Regions from separate parts of the Streptomyces sp. NPDC006610 genome, predicted to be linked through region 3. Evidence: riboswitches for the same ligand, from Rfam matches in the RefSeq annotation. Region 3 holds a riboswitch; each other region holds the start of a gene.

Region 1 (9,422 bases), on a different contig from region 3:
GCCGCCCCCGACGGCGTTGCTGGTCCTCCTGCGCGTGCTGTTCGTGGCGTTGGCCGTCTTCAGCCTCGGCCTCCTGACGTGGGTGATGCTGCTGCGTCTCGCGGCCGTCACGCGCAAGTCGCTCCACTGGGGCCTGTTCGTGGCCGTGCTGGCGATCGACATCCTCTCCCTGGTGCTGCTCGGCACCGAGCCCGGCGACGAGATCCACACCACGGGCGGCTGGACCGGCCTGATCCTGCTCCTGGGCACGCTCGTCGTGGTGATCGCGTACTACATCGCGGCCGAGGTGCGCCACTACCACGACGTCCGCTACGGCATCCCCGCCGGACGGGCGACGGCGTCGTACGGGTACCCGAACCCGGCCGCGACCGCCCCGTACACCACCGCGGCCACGGGCCCGCAGCCCGTCGTCCACCCGGCCCCGCCGCACACGCCGATACCCGGCCCGCCCCCGCCCGTCCCCGCGCAGCCCCACACCCCGATACCCGGGCCCGGCACGCCCGCGCACACCCCGCCGCCGCAGCGCCCCGCGCCCGCGCGCATCGACCAGGTGCGGGCCGAACTGGACGAGCTGAGCGACTACCTGCGCAAGCAGGGCGGCCAGGGTGGTCACAGCGGTCGGGGCGACGGCGGCGAGGGCGCGCGGTGACCGTGGCGGCGAAGCGCGTCGTCGCCGGCCGCTACGAACTGGCCACGCTGATCGGGCAGGGCGGCATGGGCCAGGTCTGGACGGCCTACGACCAGCGGCTCGACCGGCGCGTGGCGGTGAAGCTGCTGCGCCCCGACAAGGTGGCCGGCCAGGAGGCCGACGAGCTGCGCCGCCGTTTCGTGCGGGAGTGCCGGGTGACGGCCCAGGTGGACCACCCGGGGCTGGTGACCGTGCACGACGCGGGCAGCGACGGCGCGGAGCTGTTCCTCGTCATGCAGTACGTCGACGGGGCCGACCTCTCCGACCACCTCGCCGAGCACGACCCCTACCCCTGGCCGTGGGCGGTGGCGGTCGCCGCGCAGCTGTGCGCCGTACTGAGCGCCGTGCACGCCGTGCCGATCGTCCACCGGGACCTCAAGCCGCGGAACGTCATGGTGAAGCAGGACGGCACCGTCACGGTCCTCGACCTCGGCGTCGCCTCCGTCATGGACACCGACACCACCCGCCTGACGCACACCGGCTCGCCCATCGGCTCCCCCGCCTACATGGCCCCCGAGCAGGCGATGGGCGGCGCGGTCGGCCCGTACACCGACCTGTACGCGCTCGGCGTGCTCATGCACGAACTGCTCAGCGGCGACGTCCCATTCGCGGGCTCCACGGCGCTCGGGGTGCTGCACCGGCACCTGTACGAGGCGCCGGTGCCCGTGCGCCGGCTGCGCCCCGAGGTGCCCGAGGCGCTGGAATCCCTCGTGCTGCGCCTGCTCGCCAAGGACCCGCAGCACCGGCCCGGCTCCGCGCAGGAGGTCTACGAGGAACTGGCGCTGCTGCTGCCCGCGCGCGGGATGCCCTCCGGCGCGCCCCTCGACCCGACCCGCCCCTTCCTGCGCCCGCACGCCCCCTGGCCGGACCGCGCCCGGACGCCCGCGCCCCAGCCCGCCCCGGCCACACCGGCTCCGGAGACGGCCGAGAAGCCGGACGTGGCCCGCGCGGTCGACGAGGTGAAGCGGCTGCTCGGCGAGGGACGTATCACCCAGGCCGTCGACATCCTGGGCGCGATCCTCCCCACGGCCGCCGATCAGCACGGCGAAAACTCCCCGGTCGTACGCACCCTGCGCAAGCAGTACGCGGCCACGCTCATGGACGACGGCCAGTACCGTCGCGCGCTGCCCGAACTGCGCCGCCTGGCCGACGAGCGCGCCGCCGAGGCCGGACAGGCCGACCCGCAGTCGCTGCGCTACCGCTACGAGGTCGCGCAGTGCCTCGAACAGCTCGGTGAACCGGCGGCGGCGCTCGCCGAGTACCGGTCGCTGCTGCCGTACTACGAGAACCAGTACGTCTCCGGTGACCCCGAGCTGGCCCACGACGTCCGCCGCCGCATCGGGCATCTGCTGCTCGCCGTCGGCGACCGGGCCGCCGCGCAGGCCACTTTGGTGCGGCTGCTGCACGACGTGGAGACGCTGCACGGGCCCGGACATCCGCTCGCCGCGGAGGTGCGGCGGACGCTGCAGTGGCTGGGGCAGGTGCGCTGACCGCCGGAGGGGCGAACGGGCGCCTTCGGCGGGGGTGCCGTCGGCCGTGCGGGTCCTGCCGTGCGGGCGCCTGCCGCGCGAGGGCGCCTGGGGTGCGGCTGCCGACCGCGCGGGGAGCCCGTGGTGCGGGTGCGTGAGCCGTGGGTGCCTGAAGTCGCGGTGAATCGTTGGTCGAATGGGTTGGCCAAAGCCCGGCCGCTGCCTACCATCGATCACCGCAAGACTTTGTGCACCGTCGCACAATCTCCTCGGGAGGTTCCCCTTGCACCGCCGCCGTCGCACCGCGCTCCTCCTGTCCGCCGCGATCGCCGCGGCCCCGCTGCTGACCGCCTGCGGCAACGACGCGCACCCCGGTGCCGCGGCCGTGGTCGACGGCCGGCGGATCACCGTGGCGCAACTCGAGAACCGGGTCGACGAGGTGCGCGAGGCGCAGCGGGCGGCGGTGGGCGACGAGACGCAGTACGCGCAGATCGTCGCCAGGACCGGCACCCTCGCCCGCGACACCCTCCACAGCATGGTCCTGGACCAGGTCCTGCACCGCGCCGCCCGGGACGCGGGCATCACGGTCAGCCGCAAGGAGGTCCAGCAGATGCGCGCCGGCCTCGAACAGCAGGCGGGCGGCGCCAAGGGCCTGGAGACGACCTGGCTCCAGCAGTACGGGGTGCCTCCGGAGCGCCTGGACGAGAACCTGCGCCTGCAGCTGGAGGCGCAGAAGCTCGCCCGGCACCTGGGCACCGACACCGGCCAGCCGGCATTCTGGAAGGCCCTGTCCGAGGCATCCAAGAAGCTCGACGTGGACCTCAACCCGCGTTACGGCACCTGGGACGTGGAGAAGAGCAGCCGGGTGGACGCCAAGACGCCGTGGGTGCGCGAGGTGACGGCGGAGGCACCGCCGGAGCAGCCGGCGTAGGCGCGGCGGTACGGCTGCGGGCGGAGGCGTAGGCGGCGGGTACTGCGGGCCGGCCGCCGGCCGGGCGGCCGACGTGCAGGCGGTCGCGGGGTTCGGTGGCGTGCCAGGCTGTTCATCCGATGATCGCAGTGGTCGCTGTGGACAACTCGCGAGCGCCTCGCCGTGGTGGGTTACGTTCGGATCGTGAACGCAACCAGCTTCGAAGGCACCCCGGACACCGGTCCCGACCCCCGTTCCGCGCCCGGACGCATCGTCCTGCTCACCACCAGCCACCGCGTCGCCCCCGGGCTGCTCTCCTGGCCCGCGTGGCAGGCCCTGCACGCCGCCGACCAGGTGCTCTGCGCCGACGGGGCGCACCCGCAGCTGCCCTATCTGCGGGAGGCCGGGATAGCCGTCGCCGAGGCGGCCCCGACCGCCGAGGAACTGGTCGACGCGTGCGCCGACGGGCGCACGGTCGTGGTCGTCGCCACCGGCGAGGGCGAACCCGGGCTGACGGACGGACTGGCCCGGCTGGCCGGCGGCGGACGCGTGCGCATGCCGGAGCTGGAGCTGCTCCCCGCCTCCTACGACCTGCCCGGCGCCCGCCTCCTCGACCTCGTCCAGGTCATGGACCGCATCCGCGCCGAGTGCCCCTGGTCGTCCCGCCAGACCCACCAGGGGCTCGTGAAGCACGGCATCGAGGAGATGTACGAGCTGATCGAGGCGATCGAGGACGGCGACCGGGACGAACTCCGGGAAGAGCTGGGCGACGTCCTGCTCCAGGTCGTCTTCCACGCCCGGATAGCGGAGGAGGACCAGGACGCCCCCTTCTCCATCGACGACGTGGCGGGCACCATCGTCGCCAAGCTCATCCACCGCCACCCGCACGTCTTCGGCGACGCGACGGCCTCCACCCCCGAGGAGGTCAGAGAGCACTGGCTGCGCACCAAGGCCCAGGAGAAGCGGCGCACGTCGGTGACCGAGGGCATACCTCTGCACCAGCCCGGCCTCGCCCTCGCGGCCAAGCTCGCGTCCCGGGCGCGTACCGCGGGCCTCGACGTGCCGCTGCCGAAGGACGAGGGGATCGGCTACGAGCTGCTGGCGCTGGCGGCACGGGCCGAGGCGGAGGGCGTGGATCCGGAGACGGCGCTGCGCGCGGCGGCACGCGCGTACCGGGACGCGATCAGGGAGACGGAGGCCGCGGCGAGCACGGCGGCCGAGGAGCCCGGAAAGGAGTCTTAGCGGCCGGATAACGTCGACGGGTGACCAACCAGCCGCATTCCCGTCAGCACGCCGCCCCACCCGCGCCCGAACTCTTCACCTGGGAGTTCGCGACCGACCCCTACCCGGCGTACGCCTGGCTGCGCGAGCACGCGCCGGTGCACCGGACGCGGCTGCCCAGCGGGGTCGAGGCATGGCTGGTCACCCGGTATGCCGACGCGAGGCAGGCGCTGGCCGACCAGCGGTTGTCCAAGAACCCGGCCCACCACGACGAGCCCGCGCACGCGAAGGGCAAGACCGGCATCCCCGGTGAGCGCAAGGCCGAGCTGATGACCCATCTGCTCAACATCGACCCGCCGGACCACACCCGGTTGCGGCGGCTGGTGTCCAAGGCGTTCACCCCGAGCCGCGTCGCGGAGTTCGCGCCGCGCGTGCAGGAACTGACCGACCGGCTCATCGACGGGTTCGCCCGCACGGGGAGCGCGGACCTCATCCACGAGTTCGCCTTCCCGCTGCCCATCTACGCCATCTGCGACATGCTCGGCGTACCGCCCGAGGACCAGGACGACTTCCGGGACTGGGCGGGCATGATGATCCGTCACGGGGGCGGGCCGCGGGGCGGTGTCGCGCGGTCGGTGAAGAAGATGCGCGGCTACCTCGCCGAGCTCATCCACCGCAAGCGCGAGTCCCTGCCCGCGGAGCCGGCGCCCGGCGAGGACCTCATCTCCGGCCTGATCCGCGCCTGGGACCACGGTGAGCACCTCACCGAGAACGAGGCGGCGGCGATGGCGTTCATCCTGCTGTTCGCCGGGTTCGAGACCACCGTCAACCTCATCGGCAACGGCATGTACGCGCTGCTCACCCACCCCGTGCAGCGCGCCCGCCTCCAGCACTCCCTCGCGGCGGGCGAACGCGACCTGCTGGCCACCGGAGTGGAGGAACTGCTGCGCTACGACGGGCCGGTGGAGCTGGCCACCTGGCGTTTCGCGACCGAGCCTCTGACGATCGGCGGCCAGGACATCGCGCCCGGCGACCCGGTGCTCGTCGTCCTCGCGGCGGCGGACCGGGACCCGGAGCGGTTCACCGACCCCGACACGCTCGACCTCGCCCGGCGCGACAACCAGCACCTCGGTTACGGACACGGCATCCACTACTGCCTCGGCGCGCCGCTCGCCCGGCTGGAGGGCCGGACAGCGCTGGCCACGCTGCTGACCCGCCTCCCCGACCTGCGGCTCGGCGTCGACCCGGCAGAGCTGCGCTGGCGGGGTGGACTCATCATGCGCGGACTGCGCACGCTGCCGGTGGAGTTCACGCCCGAGCAAGGTCGTGCATAGCGGACTCTTCCGGACACCCGTGTCCCAAACCAAACATGACAGCCCTTCACATCTGTGATCTTCACGTGATCTGCGCGGCATGAACTTGTGACAAGTGATCGTCTGCCGATACGTTCACCCATCAACGTGGCGGCGGCGCATCACCCGCCGCGCGGGTCACTGCTGTCTCGGGAAAGGTCCCCGCATGCTCTCCGGGAACGGTCGTCACCGTCGCCCCCGCCAGGCCCCGGCACTCGTCGTCGCGGCCGGCGTGACCGGCTCCGCCATCGCCATCCCCCTGCTCGGCGCGACCGGCGCCAGTGCGGCGAGCGGTGCGACGTGGGACAAGGTCGCGGAGTGCGAGAGCGGCGGTTCCTGGAGCGCCGACACCGGCAACGGGTACTACGGCGGCCTGAACCTGTCGCAGGAGGACTGGGAGGCGTACGGCGGTCTCACCTACGCGTCGCGACCGGATCAGGCCAGCCGTTCCCAGCAGATAGCCGTCGCCGAACGGCTGCTCGCGGACCGGGGCGCCGAGGCGTGGGCCAGTTGCGGCATCCTCGTCGGTCTCGACCAGGACGACAGTGAGGCGGGCGTCGACACGGGGGTGGCCGGCGACGCGGCGTCGAGCACGCCGGACGGCGTCCTCAACCCGCCCGGATTGTCCAACTCCTCCGGTTCTTCCGCCTCAGTGGGCGGGAAGTCGGGTGCGAAGTCGAGCACGAGCCCGACCGAATCGGCGGGCGCGGGGAAGTCGGCCGAATCCGACCGATCCGGCGAATCCGATGAATCCCCTGGAACTGAATCGACGGATTCGGGTCGGGCGACGGCGTCCGAGACCGGAACCGGAGCCGGGGCCGGCCGGGAGACGGGCGCACCCTCCGCCTCCGTCTCCACTTCCCCCTCTGCACCCGAATCACCCGATAGCGGCACGGATGTGTCGGAATCTGCAGACTCCGACACTCTCGCCAAAACCCCCGAAAGTGTCGGCTCTTCCAGTCTCATCGACACCGGCATCGCCGACGCGGGCTCGGGGACCGGCCGTCATCGCGGCTCCAGCGCGCAGGAGGACGTCCTCGACGACCGCGAGGCCGGGTCCTCCGGCTCCTCGGGGCGGCACGCCTCGCGGGGCGGGTCGGCGGAGCGGGCGGCCGCCGACGGGTCGTACACGGTGCGCGAGGGCGACAGCCTCTGGGGCATCGCCGACTCTCTTGAGGTCGACGGCGGATGGTCCGCGCTCTACTCGGAGAACAAGGACGCCGTCGGCGCCGACCCGGACCTCATCCTTCCCGGTCAGACCCTGGATGTCGGGGTCGAAACGGTCGAAAAGTAGCGGGAGTTCACGTCACGGTTCGGGCTGATTGTCCGTTTTGGAATCAGTGTGGGATGAGTCTCAGAAGCCCTGATCGTCTTTGAAATTCCGCCGATCGCGTGTCTACGGTCGTGACCGCTCGCCAATGCGGGCCCCGGTAGCCGCAACGCCGAATCCTGCCAGCGGCCGTCCGGGAACAGTCGTCGCGTCAAGCGCCGTAGGCAGGAGCGGGGGACCCAAGGTAGGCGCCGTTCCGGGCAGTTGAGCCCGGGGCGGCTAGGGGTGAAGCCGCGTCCCGTGAGGGACGCGGCCGGGCAACTCAACCGGCCCGAACCCGACAGCTCACCTCGCAGGCGTCGGTGAGGGGATCAACCATGCTGTTTTCCGGCAAGGGCAAGCACCGTCGTCCGACCGCCCTCCAGCGCTCCACTCGCGCCATCGCCATCGCCGGCGTGACCGGCGCCGCCGTCGCCGCTCCGCTGATGGCGTCCGGCACCGCCTCCGCCGCCACCGCCTCCGAGTGGGACGCCGTCGCCCAGTGCGAGTCCGGCGGCAACTGGTCCATCAACACCGGCAACGGCTACTACGGCGGCCTGCAGTTCTCGGCCTCCACCTGGGCCGCCTTCGGTGGCACGCAGTACGCCGCCACCGCCGACCAGGCCACCAAGGAGCAGCAGATCGCCATCGCCGAGAAGGTGCTGGCCGGCCAGGGCAAGGGCGCCTGGCCGCACTGCGGCACCGGCCTGTCGAACTCCGCCTACAACGGCGGCTCGGCCGGCACCTCCGGCGACGCCGGCAGCTCCACCGGTTCGAACGCGACGGGCTCGGCCGACACCGGCTCCTCCGAGGCCACCGCCCCGGCCCGCGAGACGGAGCAGCAGCCGGCCTCCCGTTCCGCCGACCGCCCGGCCGCCAAGAAGACCGTCACCACCCCGACCGGCAAGAAGGTCAAGAAGGGCGACGGCGAGTACAAGGTCGTCGAGGGCGACACCCTCAGCGAGATCGCCGCGGAGCACGACGTCAAGGGCGGCTGGGCGAAGCTGTTCAAGCTGAACAAGGACATCGTCGAGGACGCGGACGTCATCTACCCGGGCCAGCAGCTGCACCTCAAGTGACGGCCGGCGGCGAGGGGCGCGAAGTGACGGCGGGCGCCGAAGGGCTGAACTGACAGGCGGCGCGGAGCGCACTCACAGCACGCGCCGACCGACGCCGTCATCCTGAAAGCCCCCGGGCCTCCGGGCCTCCGGGCCTCCGGGCCTCCGGGCCTCCGGGCCCCCGGGCTGACGGCCACAGGCCCCAGCACCCCGGTCCCCCAGGACCCCCGCCCCCAGACCCCCGTGAGGGTTCCCCCCGTCCCCGCGGGCTCCCCGCCCCGGCGCGTTCTCCCCCGTACGCGCCGGGGCGGGGCTTTTTTCGGCCAGGCGTGCACGCAACCGTGCGCGGGACTTTTTGTTCCGTTCGGAAACAATTTACTCTCGGTTCCGTCCACGGGGTGGTCGACCGGCTGGCCGATCGCCCGGAGCCGGTTAGGCTCGTCTCGCAGAGCCACCGCGGCCCTGCGAAGCCGCGTCACATTGAAGAAGGAGATGCTCGTGCCGTCCATCGACGTCGTCGTAGCCCGGGAAATCCTGGACTCCCGAGGCAACCCCACGGTCGAGGTCGAGGTCGGCCTCGACGACGGCAGCACGGGTCGTGCCGCCGTTCCGTCCGGCGCCTCCACCGGCGCCTTCGAGGCCATCGAGCTCCGCGACGGCGACCCGAACCGCTACCAGGGCAAGGGCGTCGAGAAAGCCGTGCTGGCCGTCATCGAGCAGATCGGCCCCGAGCTGGTCGGCTACGACGCCACCGAGCAGCGCCTGATCGACCAGGCGATGTTCGACCTGGACGCCACCGACAACAAGGGCTCCCTCGGCGCCAACGCCATCCTCGGCGTCTCGCTCGCCGTCGCGCACGCCGCCTCCGAGGCCAGCGACCTGCCGCTGTTCCGCTACCTGGGCGGCCCGAACGCGCACCTGCTGCCCGTTCCGATGATGAACATCCTGAACGGCGGCTCGCACGCCGACTCCAACGTGGACATCCAGGAGTTCATGATCGCCCCGATCGGCGCGGAGTCCTTCTCCGAGGCGCTGCGCTGGGGCACCGAGGTCTACCACACCCTCAAGAAGGTGCTGAAGGGCAAGGGCCTGGCCACCGGCCTCGGCGACGAGGGCGGCTTCGCCCCGAACCTCGGCTCCAACCGCGAGGCCCTCGACCTCATCCTCGAGGCCATCAAGGAAGCCGGCTACACCCCCGGCGAGCAGATCGCCCTGGCGCTCGACGTCGCCGCGTCCGAGTTCTACAAGGACGGCACGTACACCTTCGAGGGCAAGGCGCGCTCCGCCGCCGAGATGACCGAGTACTACGCCGAGCTGGTCGAGGCGTACCCGCTGGTCTCCATCGAGGACCCGCTGTTCGAGGACGACTGGGAGGGCTGGAAGACCATCACCGAGAAGCTCGGTGACAAGGTCCA
Region 2 (9,422 bases), on a different contig from region 3:
GTAGGTGGCGATCTTGCCGCGCAGGTGCCGGAGCACGGGCACGCCCCGGGTGTCGAAGCCGGTCGTCACCATCACGGTGCCCGCGGCGGCGGTCAGCCGCGCCACCGCCCGCTCGAAGCGCTCGGCCACTTCGTCGGGGTCGGTGCCGGGGCGCAGGATGTCGTTGCCTCCGGCGCAGAACGAGACCAGGTCGGGGGCGAGTTCCATGGCCCGGGGGACCTGGTCGGCCACGATCTGGTCGAGGAGTTTCCCCCGGACGGCAAGGTTGGTGTAGGCGAAGTCGCCCTCGGCCCGGCGGTCCGCAAGAAGTACGGCGAACCGGTCGGCCCAGCCGACGAACGCCCCGTCGGGGCCGGGGTCGCCCACGCCCTCGGTGAAGCTGTCCCCCACCGCCACGTACGACCCGATCACTGATCTGCTGTCATTCTTCGAATCGTCTGCCACAGCGCACCATGATTCCTCGTGGAATGTGACTTACGCGACCGTAGGCATGGGTTGACGGACGGTGAGATAAGCCACTGGCCAAGGAATGGTCAACTGCGGAATGGGCCGCGGCCCGTCGGGGCGGGCACGCCGAAGGCCGGACCCGGGATCTCGTGATCGGGGTCCGGCCTTCGGCGGCTGTGCGTCAGGGAGCGGGGGTTCAGATGGAGACGCCGTGCGACCGCAGGTAGGCGACCGGGTCCACGTCGGAGCCGTAGTTCGGCGTGGTGCGGATCTCGAAGTGCAGGTGCGGTCCGGTGGAGTTGCCGGTCGAGCCGGAGAGCCCGACCTGCTGGCCCGCCGTCACGGTCTGGCCGGCCGAGACGGAGAGGGAGGACAGGTGGGCGTACTGGGCGTAGTAGCCGTCGGCGAGCTTGAGGACGACCTGGTTGCCGTACGCGCCGGCCCAGCCCGCGGAGACGACGGTGCCCGGGCCCACGGCCTTCAGGGAGGTGCCGGTCGGGACGACGAAGTCGGCGCCGGTGTGGTAGCCGCTGGACCACATGCTGCCCGCGACCCTGTAGGCGGTGCCGACGCCCGCGCCGGACACCGGGGCGGTGTAGCCGCCGGAAGCGGGGGCGGTGTCGGCGGCCTGGGAGCCGGTGGACGCCTGGGCCGAGGACTCGTCCGGGGCCGACTCCGCCGGGGAGGACTCCTGCTGGGGCGCCTCGGACGGCTGCGACGGCTCGGACGGCTGCGACGGCTCGGCGGTGGCCGACGACTTCTCGGCGGAGGCCGAAGAGGGCGCCGGGGCCGACGACTTCTGGGCCGTAGCGGCCTTCTTGCCGATGCTGAGCTTGAGGCCCGGGTGGATCAGCGACGGGTCGTCGCCGACGGCCTCGCGGTTGTCCTCGTAGAGCCGCTGCCAGCCACCGCTGACGTTCTGCTCCTCGGCGATCTTCGACAGGTAGTCGCCGACCTTCACCGAATACGTCGTCGCCCCGGACTTCTTCGCGGCGGACTTCTTCTCGGCGGCCTTCTTGCCGGTGGCCGTCTTCTCCGCCGTGACGGACTGGACGGTCTTGTCCGGCGCGGACTGCGGGGTCGCGGCATGGGCGCCGGCGGCCCCCATGAGCGGCAGGGCGAGTGCGGCGCCACCGGTGCCGGCGACGGCTATGGAGCGGGCGAAACGCTGGGCCTTGGGACGGCGGTGCTTACCCTTTGCGGGCATGGTGATTTCCTCTCCGGCGCCTGCGAGGTGAGCTGTCGGGTGCGGACTGGAGATGTCCGGCCGCGCCGAAACGCGGCTAAACCCCAAGCCGTTCCGGAGACCGGAACAGGCATTCGTACCTGTGGGTCCCCCGCTCCTGCCGTACACGGGTGGGTTTGCGCGGGCACCGGGCGGCGGCAGGATTAGGCGTCCGCCCGGATCGGTCTGGAACGTAAGCGACCGCGACGCAAACGGACAAGCAAGAGGTTCCGGATCAAGACCCCCATCTTGATCGGTTGCCGGATTTCCCGGTCACCCTCCGTACACCGCCGGGCGGCCGTTACCCGCAAACTCCCTTGTGACACGTGAGGATTACGTGAACATGACGGGCGACGCACGGTCACCACTATGACCCTGCTCACCCGCCGTTTCACCAGCCCCCCTCATTCCGCAGCGAGTTGGAATGAAGAGGCCAATTCGGGCAGAAGGCTCATATGCGACGGAGTCGGAGAACTGCCGCGTCGAAATCTCCCCGCAACCCCGACTGCATTCCGTGATGCAGCAGCACGGCACCGCGATGGATTTCGCCCGTTTCGCGGCATTCGTACGACGCTGTCGGATCCAGCCCGCGCAGCCGCAGCGCCGGCACGGGCTCGCCGAACCGCTGCGCCTGGAGCCAGGCCAGGACGACGGTCTCGTCGCCGAGCACGTACTGCACGGCGCTGAGCCCTCCGTCCGGCGGGCGCAGCCGGTACAGGTCGCCGCGCTGCACCAGCGGGCGTATCTCCTTGTAGAGCGCCACCCACTCCCGCGCCTCGGACAGTTCCTCCTCGCTCCAGCAGGTGAGGTCGCCGCCCACGCCGAGCACCCCGGCCATGGCGCTCACGAAGCGGAAGCGCAGCGAGCTGACCCGGCCGTTGAGCATGGCGTTGGGGCTGTCGGTGACCCAGGCGGCCATGACCCGCGCGGGGTGGAGCTGGCTGAAGCCGTGCTGGATGGCGAGCCGGTCGAGCGGGTCGGTGTTGTCGGAGGTCCACACCTGGTCGGTGCGGGCGAGGATGCCGAGGTCGATCCGGCCGCCGCCGCCCGAGCAGGACTCGAAGGCGACGCCGGGGTGGGCCGCCCGCAGCCGGTCCACCAGCGCGTACAGAGCGCGCACGTGGTCCACCCACAGTCGCTGCGGGTAGGGATCGCCGGGCCAGCCCGCGTCGGTGAAGCAGCGGTTGAAGTCCCACTTCACGTAGTCGACGGGGGCGCCGGACAGCAGCGCGTCGAGCTGCTCCCAGAGGTACTCCCGCACATCCTCGCGCGCAAGGTTGAGCACCAGCTGATTGCGGAACTCCGTCCTGTTTCGTCCGGGTTGGAACTGCACCCAGTCCGGGTGGGCGCGGTACAGCTCGCTGTCCGGGTTGACCATCTCGGGCTCGACCCAGATCCCGAACTGCATCCCGAGGGCGTGCACCTCGTCCGCGAGGGGCTTCAGTCCGGCCGGGAAGCGGTCCCGGTTGGGAGTCCAGTCGCCGAGCCCGGCGTGATCGCCGGTGCGCGCCCCGAACCAGCCGTCGTCCACGACGAACAGCTCGACGCCGATCCCCGCCGCCCGGCGCGCGAGGGCCCGCTGCTGCTCCTCGGAGATGTCGAAGCCCGTCGCCTCCCAGGAGTTGAACAGCACCGGCCGGTCCCGCCCGGCGTCCGGGACGACATGCGCCCGCTGATAGGCGTGCCAGGCGCGGCTGGCCCCGCCGAAGCCGCCGTCGGACCACAGCCCCGCGAAGACGGGCGTCGTGAAGGACTCCCCCGCCGCCAGCCGCAGCAGCCCCGAGTCGTCGTACCCGGCGCCGCCGGTGATCTGCACCCGCCCGTCCGGCAGTTGCGCCACCGCGATCCGCCAGGACCCCGACCAGCCGAGGGCGCACGCGTACACCTCACCGCGCTCCTCGGTCGCGTCGGTGTCCAGCGCGACCCACGGCAGATGCTGGTGCCCGGTGTGCCCGCGGCGGCTGCCGATCACCTTCTCGCCGTAGGTCAGGGGCGCGGACGTCAGCCGGGACTCGGCGGCCCAGCGGCCGTGCAGCTGACTCAGCCGCCAGGCCCCGCGCTCGGGCAGGGTCCAGGTCGCGGAGTCGGCGCGCAGCAGCTCCACGGCCGGCCCGTCGTTGTCCAGGGTGACCCAGCGCTCCACGACGTCCCCGCGCATCCGGTGGTGCAGGGTGACCGCCAGCCCGCCGTCCCGGAACCGGAGCCGCAGCTCCTCCTCGCCCCCGGCGCCGCCGATCTCGTAGGCCTCGAAGCTCCACTCGGTCCCGCGCCGCTCGTCGGTGCGCACGGACAGGGCGGGCCGGACGAAGCGGGCGCCGCCCTCGACGGGGTACTCCTCGCGTCCGTCGAGGCGGGACTCGAAGGGCCAGTCGTCGGGCAGCGGACGGGCGGCGAGGGCCTCGGCGTCGGCGAGGGCGATGGTCGGCCCCCAGTGCAGATGCAGCAGCTCGCCGGCGTCCGTGAGGTGCAGGGCGTAGCTGCTCGCCGGTCCCGACAGCAGCCAGGTGCGGCCGTCGTCGGCGATGTCGATGTGCGTCATCCCGCTCCCCCACGGACTCGGACAGTCCCGCTCACGTCCCAACATCATCGAGCGCCGCGCCCCCTCCCGGCAACGCCTGTGGAAAACCCCGGCGACGAACGGTGACCGCCTGTGGACAACCGGTCGGCCCGGAAAACGCATGTCGTATCGTCAAGGCGTGCCCGTCGACGAGCCGCGCCGGCGGGGCGATGGGAGGGAGCCCCCGTGACGCAGCAGGTGCCGTCGACCGAGCCCGAGCTGGCCGCAGTGCGCAACTTCCGTGACGTGGGCGGCCTGCCGACGGTGGACGGGCGCCGGGTGCGGCACGGCGTGCTGTTCCGCAGCGGCCACCTCGCCCACGCCACCGCCGAGGACGCCGCGTTCCTCGCCTCGCTGGGGCTGCACACGATCTTCGACTTCCGCAACGCCGCCGACCAGAAGCTCGAAGGGCCCGACGTCGAGCTGCCGGGCGTGCGCAATGTCAACCTGCCGCTGAGCGACCCGGCGGACGGCGCGGAGTTCTGGAGAATGGTCCGCGAGGGCGATCTGGAGCAGCTGCGGGAGATCCTGGCGGACGGCAAGGCGGCGAACCGGATGATCGCCTCCTACCGCATGATCATCAAGGACCGGACGGCCGAGCACTCACGGGTGCTGCACGCGCTCGCCGAGGACAGCGTCCCGGCCCTGATGCACTGCGCCGCCGGCAAGGACCGCGCCGGGCTGTCGATCGCGGTGACGCTGCTCGCCCTGGGGGTGGAGCGCGATGCGATCCTCGCCGACTACCTGGAGTCCAACGCCAAGCACCGGCGCTACAGGGTGCGCCGCAGTAGCAGCTCCGCCTCCGCCTACGCGCCGGAGGTCATGGAGCTGCTCGACCCGCTGTTCGAGGCGCGCGCCGAATACCTGACGGCGGCGCTGGAGACCATCGACGACACCTGGGGCGGCGTCGACGCCTATCTGGAGCGGGGCCTCGGGCTGGCTCCCCGGACCCGCGAGCGGCTGCGCGACCGGCTCCTCGACTGAGACCGGGGCGGCGCCACCCGGGCCCGGCCGCCCGGCGCTACTTCGCCCCGACCTCGAAGAGCAGATAGAGGAACGCGGCGAACACGTGCCCCGCGACGATGTAGATGAACAGCCGGACCCAGATGGCCTTCGGGATCCTCTGCTCGGAGTCGCTCATGGGGTCTCTCCCGTCGTGGGGCCGAGGCACAGCGCGGCCGTGGGGCTCTGGAGCAGGGTGTGGACGAACAGGAGGTCGACTCCGTCGTCGTCCAGGGCGGTGATGCGGTGCGGGGTCAGCGAGTCGAAGTGGGCGCTGTCCCCGGGGCCGAGCCGGTGCGCGGCGTCCCCGAGGCGCAGCCCGAGCCGTCCCTGGAGGACGTACAGCCACTCCTCGCCGGGGTGCACGCGCACGATGTCGCCCTGGGACCCGTGCGGCACGTGGACGCGCAGTGCCTGCATCCCGCGGCCCGGCGCTCCCGCCTGCCGGTAGGTCCAGCCGCCCGCCGCCGTCGGTTCCATGTCCGCGCCGCGCAGGACGGCGTCCCGGCCGGCGACCGTCTCGCCGAGCAGCTCGGAGACCGTCGTACCGTAGACGCGGGCGAGCGCCAGCAGCATCGGCAGCGACGGCTGGCGGTGGCCGGTCTCCAGCCGGGAGAGATGGGCGGGCGACAGCCCGGCGGCGCGGGCCGCGCTCTCCAGGGTGAGGGAGGCCTGGCGGCGCAGCGCCCGCAGCTGCGGGGCCACGGCGGCCAGGCCCTCGGCGGCCGGCTCGGGGACGGGAAGGCTCATGCCCCCATTGAGCCCCACCTTTGCCCTCGGGGCAATTTTCTTGCCCGCCAGGCAAAAGCCCCGTCTACCGATGGGCGACCGCCTGCTTCACCAGCGTCTTCCCGAACTCCCACATCAGACCGCTGCCGTTGTGCGCGTCGTCCATCACCTCTGTGAAGGCGTCCACGAACCGGTCCACCTCTCGCTCCCCGATGATCAGCGGCGGGATGAGCTTGATCACCTCCAGGTGGTCGCCGGAGACCTGTGTGAGGATGCGGTGGCGCTGGAGCAGCGGCACGACCACCATCTGCGCGAACAGCCCCTTGCGCGCCGCCTGGAGCATCGTCCAGCGGCTGCGCAGGGCGAGCGACCGGGGCCGGCCGAACTCGATGCCGATCATCAGCCCTCGGCCGCGCACGTCGGCGAGCAGCTCGTACTCGTCGATCAGCGCCGTCAGCCGTGACTTCAGCAGCTCGCCCGTGGCGCGGACGCCCGCGACGGTCTGCCGGCTCTCCATGACCGACAGCACCGCCAGGCCCGCCGCCATGGCCTGGGCGTTCCCGCCGAAGCTGGCCGAGTGCACCAGCACCCGGTCCATGGACGAGTACACCTTCTTGAAGATCCAGTCCCGGCCGAGCGTGGCGCCGACCGGCACATAGCCGCCGGAGAGGGCCTTGGCCACGCACACCAGGTCCGGTTCGACGCCGTCCTCGTGCTGGTAGGCGTAGAAGTCGCCGGTCCGGCCGAGGCCGGTCTGCACCTCGTCGGCGATGAGCAGCGCCTTGTGCCGGCGCAGCAGGTCCTGGGCGGCCCGCAGATAGCCGGGCGGAGCCTCGTGCACGCCCTTGCCCTGGATCGGCTCCACGATCAGGGCGGCCACGTCGCCCCGCTTCAGCTCCCGGGCGAGGGCGTCGAGGTCGCCGAGCGGCACGGCCGTGTCGGGCAGCAGCGGGGCGAAGCCGTCGCGGAAGCCGGACTCGCCGTTGACGGAGAGCGAGCCCGTGGTCAGGCCGTGGAAGGCGTGCTCGCAGTACAGGACCCTCGGTCGGCCGGTGGCGTACCGGGCGAACTTCAGGGCGGTCTCGACGGCCTCGGTGCCGCTGTTGCCGAAGAACACCCGGTCCAGGTGGGGGCTGTGGGCGAGGAGGCGCTCGGCGAGCAGTCCGGGCAGCGGCGGGCAGTCGAAGCGGGTGAGGTCGGCGAGGTGTGCGTCGAGGACGTCGTGCAGCGCCCTGCGCACGACCGGGTGGTGACGGCCGAGGCCCATCACCCCGAACCCGGCGAGCATGTCGAGGTATTCGTTGCCCTCGGCGTCCCAGAAGTAGGCGCCCTCGGCACGCTCGTAGACCTTGTCGAAGCCGATCGTGCGCAACATGCGCGGCAGTTGGTGGTTGAGGTGCCGGGCGTGCAGTTCGTAGCGTTCGGCGGCGCGCTCGGCGAGCAGCGCGCCGAGGTCGAACTCCGCGCCGGGCGCCGGCTCGGCGGGCTGGGGCGCGGATTCGGCGGTCGTCATGCGTGGGTCTCCTTGGACGCCGTGTCGTCGGGGCCGCGGCCCGGGCCGGCTGCGCCCGGACGGCGAGCCGGCATCGTCACGCCCGGGCCCCCTGTCCTCTCCGGTCTTCCTCTCGCGGTGCTCTCACGGCGACGGCCCGCGCCCGGGGCGCGGGCCGTCATGACGTCACTCCCGGTTTCCGGACACCGTCTCGCGCAGGGCGCGCAGCGACTCCTTCAGGGAGCCCATGGTGGCGAGGACGGCGGTGGGCTCGTAGCCGCAGTGCGCCATGCAGTTGGCGCAGCGCGGGTCCTTGCCGCGGCCGTACTTGTCCCAGTCGGTCTCCTCGATCAGTTCCCGGTACGTCGGCACGTAGCCGTCGCTCATCAGATAGCAGGGCCGCTGCCAGCCGAACAGGGAGTAGTTCGGGATCGCCCAGGCGGTGCACGGGAAGTCGACGCGGCCCTCGAGGAAGTCCAGGAAGAGCGGGGAGTGGTTGAGCCGCCAGCGGCGCCGGTTGCCGCCGGAGAAGGCCTTGCGGAACAGTTCCCGGGTCTGCTCCACGCCCAGGAAGTGCTCCTGGTCGGGGGCCTTCTCGTAGGCGTAGGCGGGCGAGATCATCATCTCGTCGACCTGGAGGTCGTCGTTGAGGAAGTCGAGCACCTCGACGACGGTCTGCGGGGTGTCGGTGTTGAAGAAGGTGGAGTTGGTGGTGACCCGGAAGCCGCGCCGCTTGGCCTCCTTGATGGCGGCCACCGCCTCGTCGAAGACGCCCTCCTTGGCGACCGACTCGTCGTGCCGTTCGCGCAGCCCGTCGATGTGCACGGCGAACGCGAAATAGGGCGAGGGAGTGAACTCGTCCATCTTCTTGCGCAGCAGCATGGCGTTGGTGCACAGGAAGACGTACTTGCGTCTGGCCACCAACTGGCGCACGATCTCGTCGATCTGAGGGTGCATCAGCGGCTCGCCGCCGGCGATGGACACCATCGGGGCGCCGGATTCGAGGACCGCCCCCACTGCCTGGGCGACCGGCATGCGCTGCTTGAGCACCCCGGCCGGATGCTGGATCTTCCCGCAGCCCTCGCACTTGAGGTTGCAGGCGAAGAGCGGCTCCAGCTCCACGATGAGCGGGAACTTGTCGCGCCGGCGCAGCTTCTGTTCAGCCAAGTATGCGGCGACCTTGACGGACTGGCGCAGCGGCATGGCCATCTGGCTCACCTCCTGGGGAGCAGCACATTACGGTGCCATTCACGGAATGCGGGAAGAATGGAGCGGAGAACGCGGAAAGCCGATATTCCACCGCGCACGGTGCCGATCCGGACCAGTTCGTGTTCCGGGGCGTCGACCACCACCCGGACGGCGGCAACCGGGCGCGTGCCCGCGCGGGCGGCGGTGAGCAGGGTCGCCGCCGACTCCATGTCGGCGGCGATGGCGCCGGCGTCCCGAAGCCGGGCCCGCTCGGGGCCCCGTACGACGTGGTCGGTTCCGGTGAGCGGGCCGGTGTGCACGGCGTGGCCGGGCACGGCACGGGCGAGTTCCTCGACGAGCAGGTCGGTTCCCTCGCACGGCACGGATCCGCGCGGATCCCTGGTCTCCTCGGCGACCACGAGGTCGCCGGGGTGCATGCCGGGCGCGAGCCCGGCGCAGAAGCCGGTGGCGAGGACGGCGACGCCGGCGAGGGCCGGGCCGGCCAGCGCCCGGGCGACGGAGCGCTCGGCGGCCTCCGGCCCCATGCCGGTGCGCAGCACGGTGACCGGGCCGCCGGTGCCGTCGCGTTCGCCCAGGCGCAGGGCCAGCCGCTCGATGCCGAGCGCGCAGGCGATCAGCAGCGGCGGCGCCGGGGCGGGCGGTGTGCTCATCGCCCGCACCTACGCGCCGGCCGGGCGCTGTTCGGCGAGGACCGCTCCCCGCTCGGCCCGCGCCGGCTGCTCGCGGGACTGCGCCCGGTGGGCGAGGGGCTCGCCGTGCAG
Region 3 (9,422 bases):
CGAACCGGTGCACGCGTAGGCGTGAGAGAGGTCGCACAGTGGGGCAGAGCCCGACTCCGCAGCAGGATCCGGGCCGACGGCGGACCCCGGCCCGGCAGATCCCGGTCGTGATCCTCGCCGGGTTCCTGGGTTCCGGCAAGACGACCCTGCTGAACCATCTCCTCCACCACAGCGGAGGCAGCCGTATCGGCGCCGTCGTCAACGACTTCGGGGCGATCGAGATCGACGCGATGGCCGTGGCCGGCGCGCTCGGGGACTCCACCGTCTCGCTCGGCAACGGCTGCCTGTGCTGCGCCGTCGACGCCGGCGAACTGGACGTGTACCTCGACCGGCTGACCCGGCCCGAGGCGGGGATCGACGTCGTCGTCATCGAGGCCAGCGGGCTCGCCGAGCCGCAGGAACTGGTGCGCATGGTGCTGGCCAGTGAGAATCCGGAGATCGTGTACGGCGGCCTGGTGGAGGTCGTGGACGCGGCGGAGTTCGCCGCGACGCGCACCAGGCACCCGGAGATCGACCGGCATCTCGCCCTGGCCGACCTCGTCGTGGTCAACAAGACCGACCGCGCGCCGGACGCCGACGGCGTGCTCGCCGCCGTACGCTCCCTCGCCGACCGCGCGGCCGTCGTACCGGCCGCCTACGGCCGGATCGACCCGGAGTTCCTCTTCGACTGCAGGCCGTCGCGCGAGCGCATCGGCCAGCTGTCCTTCGACGACCTGCACGTCCACGAGGACGGCGAGGACGGCCACGCCGGTCACCTGCACACCGGGTACGACAGCCTGTCGTACGTCTCCGAAGTGCCACTCGACCCGAGGCGGTTGATGGCGTTCCTGGACAGCCGGCCGGACGGGCTGTACCGGATCAAGGGATACGTCGACTTCGGCGTCCACGACCCCCGCAACCGCTACGGCGTGCACGCCGTCGGCCGGTTCCTGCGCTTCTCCCCCGAGCCGTGGGGAGGGGCCGGGCAGCAGCACCTCACCCAGCTCGTCCTCATCGGCTCCGGCATCGACGCCGACGCCCTCCACAAGGAACTCCGGGCGTGCGAGGAGGACGCCCGCCACGCCGACGAACACGGCATGTGGGGCGTCCTGCGCTACGTACGCGACACGCAGGACCCCGATTCCGAGGAACCGCCCGTCTAGACCGGCCCGGCCACCGCCCCCACCGGCTTGGCCAGGGACACGCCCGAGCCGTCGCGGCGCGGGTCCATCTCGGGCAGGGTCGTCGGCGTGCCGTTCTTCTGCGCGGCGCGGGCCGGGGCGGCGCCCGCCCAGGCGAACGACAGGCAGTCCTCGCCCTTCAGGAACCGCTGGCAGCGGACCCCGCCCGTGGCCCGGCCCTTGCGCGGGAACTGGTCGAAGGGGGTCAGCTTGGCGGTCGTCTGGACCGAGTCGTCCAGCGTGCCGCGCGAGCCGGCGACGGTGAAGACGACCGCGTCCGCCGCCGGGTCCACGGCCGTGAAGGAGATCACCTTCGCCCCCTCCGCCAGCTTGATGCCCGTCATGCCGCCGGCCGGGCGGCCCTGCGGGCGGACCTGCGCCGCCTGGTAGCGCAGCAGTTGCGCGTCGTCGGTGATGAAGACCAGGTCCTCCTCGCCGGTGCGCAGCTCCACCGCGCCCACGATCCGGTCGCCCTCCCTGAGACCGATGACCTCCAGCTCGTCCTTGTTGGCGGGGTAGTCCGGGACCACGCGCTTGACCACGCCCTGTTCCGTGCCGATCGCCAGGCCCGGGGAGGACTCGTCCAGCGTGGTCAGGCAGATGACCGTCTCGTCGTCCTCCAGGGAGACGAACTCGGCGAGCGGCGCACCGCCGGACAGGTTCGGCGCGGCGGCCGTGTCCGGCAGCTGGGGCAGGTCGACGACGTTGATGCGCAGCAGCCGGCCGGCCGAGGTGACCGCGCCGATCTCCCCGCGCGCGGTGGCCGGCACCGCCGAGACGATCACGTCGTGCTTGGTGCGGCGGCCGTCGGAGTCCTCCGCGAACGGCTCGGCGTTGGCCGTACGCGCCAGCAGTCCCGTCGAGGACAGCAGCACCCGGCACGGGTCGTCCGCCACCTGCAGCGGCACGGTGGCCGTCGTGGACGCCGCCGACTCCAGCAGGACCGTACGGCGCTCGGTGCCGAACTTCTTGGCCACTGCTGCCAGTTCGGCGGAGACCAGCTTGCGCAGCTCCGCGTCGGAGTCGAGGATCCGCGTCAGCTCCTCGATCTCCGCGGTGAGCCGGTCCTTCTCGGCCTCCAGCTCGATGCGGTCGTACTTGGTCAGCCGGCGCAGCGGCGTGTCGAGGATGTACTGCGTCTGGACCTCGCTCAGCGAGAAGGCCTCCATCAGGCGCTCCTTGGCCTGCGCGGAGTTCTCGCTGGAGCGGATCAGGCGGATCACCTCGTCGATGTCCACCAGGGCCGTCAGCAGGCCCTCGACCAGGTGCAGCCGGTCGCGCTTCTTGCCGCGGCGGAACTCCGAGCGGCGGCGGACGACCTCGAAGCGGTGGTCGAGGTAGACCTCGAGCAGCTCCTTCAGGCCGAGGGTGAGCGGCTGGCCGTCCACCAGCGCGACGTTGTTGATGCCGAAGGACTCCTCCATCGGCGTCAGCTTGTACAGCTGCTCCAGGATCGCCTCGGGCACGAAGCCGTTCTTGACCTCGATGACCAGGCGCAGCCCGTGCTCGCGGTCGGTGAGGTCCTTGACGTCGGCGATGCCCTGGAGCTTCTTCGAGCCGACCAGGTCCTTGATCTTCGCGATGACCTTCTCCGGGCCGACCGCGAAGGGCAGTTCGGTGACGACCAGGCCCTTGCGGCGGGCCGTGACGTCCTCCACGGAGACCGTCGCCCGCATCTTGAAGCTGCCGCGGCCCGTCTCGTAGGCGTCGCGGATGCCGGCCAGGCCGACGATCCGGCCGCCGGTGGGCAGGTCGGGGCCCGGGACGTGCCGCATCAGGGCGTCCAGGTCGGCGTTCGGGTGCTTGATCAGGTGGCGGGCGGCGGCGATGACCTCGCGCAGGTTGTGCGGAGGCATGTTGGTGGCCATGCCGACGGCGATGCCCGACGAGCCGTTGACCAGGAGGTTGGGGAACGCGGCGGGCAGCGCGACCGGCTCGCGCTCCTGGCCGTCGTAGTTGGGATTGAAGTCGACCGTGTCCTCGTCGATCGACTCCGTCATCAGGCTGCTGGCCTCGGCCATACGGCACTCGGTGTACCGCATGGCCGCGGGCGGGTCGTCGTTGCCGAGCGAGCCGAAGTTGCCGTGGCCGTCCACCAGGGGCACGCGCATCGAGAAGGGCTGGGCCATGCGCACCAGGGCGTCGTAGATCGACGCGTCGCCGTGCGGGTGCAGCTTGCCCATGACCTCGCCGACGACGCGGGCGCACTTGACGTAGCCGCGGTCGGGGCGCAGGCCCATCTCGTTCATCTGGTACACGATGCGGCGGTGCACGGGCTTGAGTCCGTCACGGGCGTCCGGCAGGGCGCGGGAGTAGATGACCGAGTACGCGTACTCGAGGAAGGAGCCCTGCATCTCGTCCACGACGTCGATGTCGAGGATCTTCTCCTCGTACGAGTCGTCGGGCGGCGGGGTCTTCGTGCTGCGGCGGGCCATCGCTGCCGGCTCCTTGCTGAAGCGTTGGACGGATCTGACGCGGACCATTGTGGACCGCGGCACTGACAACGCGGACCCAGGACCCGACGTCGGCCACCCGACCCCACGCTGCCCGCAGGCTACGCGCCGTCGCCGTCGGACCTCGCGCCGCCCGCAGCCTACGGGCCGCGGCGGGCGCGTGTGCGCGGTGCGTGGTGGGCCGTCGTCCGCCCGTGGCCCGTCGCCCGTCCGTCGCCCATCCGCCGTCCGTCGGTTGTCCGCCGTCCGCCGTCCGCCGTCCGTCCGTCGGTTGTCGGTCGTCCGCCGGTGAGGGCGGGCGCGCCTCGGTCCGCCGCGCGCCCCTTGGGGCGACGCGCACCCCCCGCGGGCGATCCGCGCTCCCCGCGCGCCTCCGTCCACCCGTCCCGTCGCGTTTCTCGCTCTCGGCGTACCCGGGCCGGGAACTTCGCAGGGGGTCGCGCCGCTTGCATACAGTGGCAGGACCGGCAGGAAATCCGCGGTTTCACGACCGCATCGCGATCGAAGGGACGTACATGCCCATGGGTCACACGGCCACAGCCGAGGCAGGCTCCGGCGGCCTGACAGCGACCGAGCACCGCCTCGCCAACGGGCTGCGGGTGGTGCTCTCCGAGGACCATCTGACCCCGGTCGCGGCGGTGTGCCTCTGGTACGACGTCGGCTCCCGTCACGAGGTCAAGGGGCGCACCGGCCTGGCTCACCTCTTCGAGCACCTGATGTTCCAGGGCTCCGCCCAGGTCAAGGGCAACGGGCACTTCGAACTGGTGCAGGGCGCCGGCGGCTCGCTCAACGGCACCACCAGCTTCGAGCGCACCAACTACTTCGAGACCATGCCCGCCCATCAGCTGGAGCTCGCGCTCTGGCTGGAGGCCGACCGCATGGGCTCCCTGCTCGCCGCCCTCGACGACGAGTCGATGGAGAACCAGCGCGACGTCGTCAAGAACGAGCGCCGCCAGCGCTACGACAACGTCCCCTACGGCACCGCCTTCGAGAAGCTGACCGCCCTCGCCTACCCCGAGGGCCACCCGTACCACCACACGCCGATCGGCTCCATGGCCGACCTGGACGCGGCCACGCTGGAGGACGCCCGCGCGTTCTTCCGCACCTACTACGCGCCCAACAACGCCGTGCTGTCGGTCGTCGGCGACATCGACCCCGAGCAGACCCTCGCCTGGATCGAGAAGTACTTCGGCTCCATCCCGGCCCACGACGGCAAGCCCGCCCCGCGCGACGGCTCGCTGCCCGACGTCATCGGCGAGCAGCTGCGCGAGGTCGTCGAGGAGGAGGTCCCGGCGCGCGCCCTGATGGCCGCCTACCGCCTCCCGCACGACGGCACGCGCGCGTGCGACGCGGCCGACCTCGCCCTGACCGTCCTCGGCGGCGGCGAGTCGTCCCGCCTCTACAACCGGCTGGTGCGCCGCGACCGTACGGCGGTGGCGGCCGGCTTCGGCCTGCTGCGGCTGGCCGGCGCGCCCTCCCTGGGCTGGCTGGACGTGAAGACCTCCGGCGACGTCGAGGTGCCGGTCATCGAGGCCGCGATCGACGAGGAGCTCGCCCGGTTCGCCGAGGAGGGCCCCACGGCCGAGGAGATGGAGCGCGCCCAGGCCCAGCTGGAGCGCGAGTGGCTGGACCGGCTCGGCACCGTCGCGGGCCGCGCCGACGAACTGTGCCGGTACGCCGTCCTGTTCGGCGACCCGCAGCTCGCCCTGACCGCCGTCCAGCGCGTGCTGGAGGTGACGCCGGAGGAGGTCCGGGAGGTCGCCGAGGCCCGCCTGCGCCCCGACAACCGCGCGGTGCTCGTCTACGAGCCCACCCCCGGGGCAGAGACCCCGGCCGATGCCGCCGATGCCGCGGAAGCCGCCGAGTCCGACGACGAGAACGAGGAGGCGGCCAAGTGACCGAGCTCGCCACCATGGAATTCCACCCCCAGCCCCGCGCGGGCGAGCCCAAGCCGTGGGCCTTCCCGGCCCCCGAGCGCGGCAGCCTCGACAACGGCCTGACCGTCCTGCGCTGTCACCGCCCCGGCCAGCAGGTCGTCGCCGTGGAGGTCCTCCTCGACGCCCCCCTGGACGCCGAGCCGACCGGCCTCGACGGCGTCGCCACGATCATGGCGCGGGCCTTCTCCGAGGGCACCGACAAGCACTCCGCCGAGGAGTTCGCCGCCGAGCTGGAGCGCTGCGGCGCCACCCTCGACGCGCACGCCGACCACCCCGGCGTCCGCCTCAGCCTCGAGGTCCCCGTCTCGCGCCTGGCCAAGGCCCTCGGCCTCATCGCCGACGCGCTGCGGGCGCCCGCGTTCGCCGACAGCGAGGTCGAGCGCCTGGTGCGCAACCGCCTCGACGAGATCCCGCACGAGCTGGCCAACCCCTCCCGCCGCGCCGCCAAGGAACTGTCCAAGGAGCTGTTCCCGGCCACCTCACGCATGTCGCGCCCCCGTCAGGGCACCGAGGAGACGGTCTCCGGCATCGACGCGGCGGCCGTGCGCGCCTTCTACGAGAAGCACGTCCGCCCCGCGACCGCCACCGCCGTGGTCGTCGGCGACCTCACCGGCGTCGACCTGGACGGGCTGCTCGGCGACACGCTCGGCGCCTGGACCGGCTCCACGGCGCAGCCCCGCCCGGTGCCGCCGGTCACCGCCGACGACACCGGCCGCGTCGTGATCGTGGACCGGCCCGGCGCCGTCCAGACGCAGCTGCTGATCGGCCGGATCGGCGCCGACCGGCACGACCGCGTGTGGCCCGCGCAGGTGCTCGGCACCTACTGCCTGGGCGGCACCCTCACCTCCCGTCTGGACCGCGTCCTGCGCGAGGAGAAGGGCTACACCTACGGGGTGCGCGCCTTCGGCCAGGTGCTGCGCTCGGCGCCCGACGGCTCGGGCGCCGCGATGCTCGCCATCAGCGGCTCCGTGGACACGCCCAACACCGGCCCGGCGCTCGAGGACCTGTGGAAGGTGCTGCGCACGCTCGCCGCGGAGGGCCTGACCGACGCCGAGCGGGACGTCGCCGTGCAGAACCTCGTCGGCGTCGCGCCGCTGAAGTACGAGACGGCGGCGGCCGTGGCGAGCACCCTCGCCGACCAGGTCGAGCAGCACCTCCCGGACGACTACCAGGCCACCCTCTACCGGCAGTTGGCCGCGACCGGCACCGTCGAGGCCACCGCGGCGGTGGTCAACGCCTTCCCGGTGGACCGGCTGGTGACGATCCTGGTCGGCGACGCCGCGCAGATCAAGGCGCCCGTCGAGGCCCTCGGCATCGGTCCGGTCACCGTCGTGTCGGCCGAGTAACCGCGCCGGGCGGACGCGACGACCGCGCCGGGCGGCTTGCGCGGTACGACCGCGCGTGCGGCCCGCCCGACGGCACGCAAGCGCGTGACGGCCCTGGTGACCCGGGACGCCCCGAGTGTCACCAGGGCCGACGTATGCCCGAATTGGTCCAGGAGATGCCGCTCTGCCCTGTGGGATGCGCTACAAACCCCCGGCTGCGTTTGAGAATTGAAGACAGCCGCGCTTAGCGTCTTGCGGGCTGTCCGTCAGGCAGTGCGCCGCACCCGCGGCACCGGACAGTCATCGCCGAGTCCCCGTACGGCGCGAGCCAGGGGAGCCGGGGACCCAACCACCAAGTCCCTGGGGTGAATCGGACGCCCGCGCGCACGGCGAGGGAGTCCGTAGGAGACCTTCCTGCTCCGAACCCGTCAGCTAACCCGGTAGGCGAGAGGGAAGGAAAGGACAAGCCACTCCATGGCGTTCACCTGCGCCACCGGGAAGCACCGTCGTCCCGGCCGTATGCAGCGCACCACCGCCCGTATGGCCGGCGCCGCCGCCCTCACCACCAGCGGCGTCATGGGCATCCTCGCGGCCCCCGCGGGCGCCGCCGAACCCGCCGCCGGGCAGACCGGCCTGCTGCCGGTCGTCACCATCGGCGACTCGGTCGCCGAGCAGATCGACGCCCAGGCCGCCGCGCAGCACCAGGCCGCGGAGCGCGCCGCCGCCGAGGCGAAGGCGGAGGCCGCCGCGAAGAAGCGGGCCGAGGCCCGGGCCGAGCAGGCCCGCGCGGAGAGGGCCCGAGCGGCCCGCGAGGCCGAGCGGCTGCGCCTCAACACCTACGTGGCGCCGATCGCCGGCTCCTACGTCTCCACCGCCTACCGGGCGGGCGGCGCGGTGTGGTCCTCCGGCAGCCACACGGGCATCGACTTCCACGCCGCGAGCGGCACGCCCGTCCGCGCGGTCGGCTCCGGCACCGTCGTGGAGGCCGGCTGGGGAGGTGCGTACGGCAACCAGGTGGTCCTCCGGATGAACGACGGCACCTACACCCAGTACGGCCACCTGTCCTCCGTCGCCGTGTCCGTGGGCCAGAGCGTCACACCGGGGCAGCAGATCGGCCTGTCCGGCGCCACCGGCAACGTCACCGGGGCGCACCTGCACTTCGAGGCCCGCACGAGCGCGCAGTACGGCTCGGACATCGACCCGCTGGCGTACCTCCGCGCGCACGGCGTGAGCCTGTGACGCAACACGCCGCGTGAGCCTGTGACGGCGCCCCGCCGTGTGGGCCTCTGACGGCGCCCCAACCCGAAACACCCGCGGCCCCGGCTCCCCGAGCCGGGGCTTTCGGTCTTTTCGGACGTGCGTTGTCCAAAAAATATCCCTGGATTCCGGCCTGCCATCGGAAATTCCGGCCCGCTGCCATAGAGTCACTGAACACACGTCAATCGTCGACGTTTCACGGGGATTAAGGCGGAGGTCGGTCATGCGTATTCCGGCGCACTCGGTATGCACGGCGATCCGGGACGACATCGTCGCCGGTGTCTACGAGCGCGGCAGCCGGCTCACCGAGGAACTCCTCGCCCGCCGCTACGGCGTCTCCCGCGTCCCCGTCCGCGAGGCCCTGCGCACGCTGGAGGCCGAGGGCTTCGTGGTGACCCGGCGGCACGCGGGCGCGTGCGTCGCGGAACCCACCGAGCAGGAGGCCGCCGACCTGCTGGAGATGCGCATGCTGCTGGAGCCGCTGGGCGCCTCCCGCGCCGCCCAGCGCCGCACCGAGGCCCATCTGAAGGTGCTGCGCGGGCTGGTCCGGCTGGGCCAGGAACGGGCCCGGCGCGGCAGCAGCGAGGATCTGCGCTCCCTGGGCGGCTGGTTCCACGAGACGCTCGCCCAGGCCTCCGGCAGCCCCGCCCTGACCTCCATGCTGACCCAGTTGCGGCACAAGATCGCCTGGATGTACGCGGTGGACGCGCCCGCCAGCCCGTTGGAGTCCTGGACGGAGCACGGGGCGATCGTGGACGCCGTGGCGCGCGGCGACAGCGAGCGCGCGCGGGCGCTCACGGCGCTGCACACCGAGCGCGCGGCCGGTGCGCACCGGCTGCGTTTCTCGGGCGGCGCCGACCGCGCGGAGCGTGTGAGGACTTCGCAACATCCCGTAAACGTGACGGGCCTCCGATATTAACAAGAGGGCCGTATACAAAGAGAAGCAATTCGGCGGAGGCGTATTTCCGCTGCCCTTTTCCGGGTGCGTCGAATTCTTCCCGCACGCCCGTCGCGGAGAGTGGAAGTCGCGCCGGGCACAGAGCAGAAACCGCGCCACCCGGAACGGGCGACGCGGTTCATGGCATTGCCCCCGAGGGATTCCCGAGGGATCACCGAGGTATCACCGAGGGCTCAGACCGTCTCGGGCAGTTCCTCGAGTCCCTCCGCGACCAGCTTGGCCAGCCGGTCCAGGGCGGCGTCCGCGCCCTCGGCGTCCGAAGCCAGCACGATCTCCTCGCCGCCCCGTGCGCCCAGACCGAGAACGGCCAGCATGGAGGCCGCGTTGACGGG

What was found. Region 3 has a riboswitch for cyclic di-AMP ahead of ABZY13_RS21810 (M23 family metallopeptidase). Riboswitches for the same ligand answer to the same signal wherever they lie in the genome.
Region 1: linked by a shared signal. The riboswitch ahead of ABZY13_RS09185 (transglycosylase family protein) and the one ahead of ABZY13_RS21810 (M23 family metallopeptidase) in region 3 are both predicted to bind cyclic di-AMP.
Region 2: linked by a shared signal. The riboswitch ahead of ABZY13_RS24205 (peptidoglycan DD-metalloendopeptidase family protein) and the one ahead of ABZY13_RS21810 (M23 family metallopeptidase) in region 3 are both predicted to bind cyclic di-AMP.

What each region holds. Positions count from the first base shown of each region.
Region 1 is NZ_JBEXOP010000008.1:129,844-139,265, forward strand. Features, by position in the region: gene ABZY13_RS09155 (hypothetical protein) at 1-649, shown strand, start outside; gene ABZY13_RS09160 (serine/threonine-protein kinase) at 688-2,178, shown strand; gene ABZY13_RS09165 (SurA N-terminal domain-containing protein) at 2,441-3,088, shown strand; gene ABZY13_RS09170 (nucleoside triphosphate pyrophosphohydrolase) at 3,272-4,309, shown strand; gene ABZY13_RS09175 (cytochrome P450) at 4,330-5,622, shown strand; gene ABZY13_RS09180 (transglycosylase family protein) at 5,873-6,934, shown strand; cyclic di-AMP (ydaO/yuaA leader) riboswitch at 7,117-7,284, shown strand; gene ABZY13_RS09185 (transglycosylase family protein) at 7,288-8,028, shown strand; gene eno (phosphopyruvate hydratase) at 8,506-9,422, shown strand, end outside.
Region 2 is NZ_JBEXOP010000033.1:416-9,837, forward strand. Features, by position in the region: gene ABZY13_RS24200 (SGNH/GDSL hydrolase family protein) at 1-411, opposite strand, end outside; gene ABZY13_RS24205 (peptidoglycan DD-metalloendopeptidase family protein) at 644-1,654, opposite strand; cyclic di-AMP (ydaO/yuaA leader) riboswitch at 1,657-1,826, opposite strand; gene ABZY13_RS24210 (alpha-galactosidase) at 2,124-4,211, opposite strand; gene ABZY13_RS24215 (tyrosine-protein phosphatase) at 4,416-5,213, shown strand; gene ABZY13_RS24220 (DUF6126 family protein) at 5,251-5,370, opposite strand; gene ABZY13_RS24225 (XRE family transcriptional regulator) at 5,367-5,981, opposite strand; gene ABZY13_RS24230 (aspartate aminotransferase family protein) at 6,046-7,473, opposite strand; gene hpnH (adenosyl-hopene transferase HpnH) at 7,639-8,661, opposite strand; gene ABZY13_RS24240 (1-hydroxy-2-methyl-2-butenyl 4-diphosphate reductase) at 8,667-9,311, opposite strand; gene shc (squalene--hopene cyclase) at 9,321-9,422, opposite strand, start outside.
Region 3 is NZ_JBEXOP010000027.1:42,814-52,235, forward strand. Features, by position in the region: gene ABZY13_RS21790 (GTP-binding protein) at 39-1,142, shown strand; gene ABZY13_RS21795 (DNA topoisomerase IV subunit A) at 1,139-3,595, opposite strand; gene ABZY13_RS21800 (pitrilysin family protein) at 4,129-5,511, shown strand; gene ABZY13_RS21805 (pitrilysin family protein) at 5,508-6,896, shown strand; cyclic di-AMP (ydaO/yuaA leader) riboswitch at 7,170-7,337, shown strand; gene ABZY13_RS21810 (M23 family metallopeptidase) at 7,350-8,114, shown strand; gene ABZY13_RS21815 (GntR family transcriptional regulator) at 8,356-9,051, shown strand; gene ABZY13_RS21820 (HPr family phosphocarrier protein) at 9,264-9,422, opposite strand, start outside.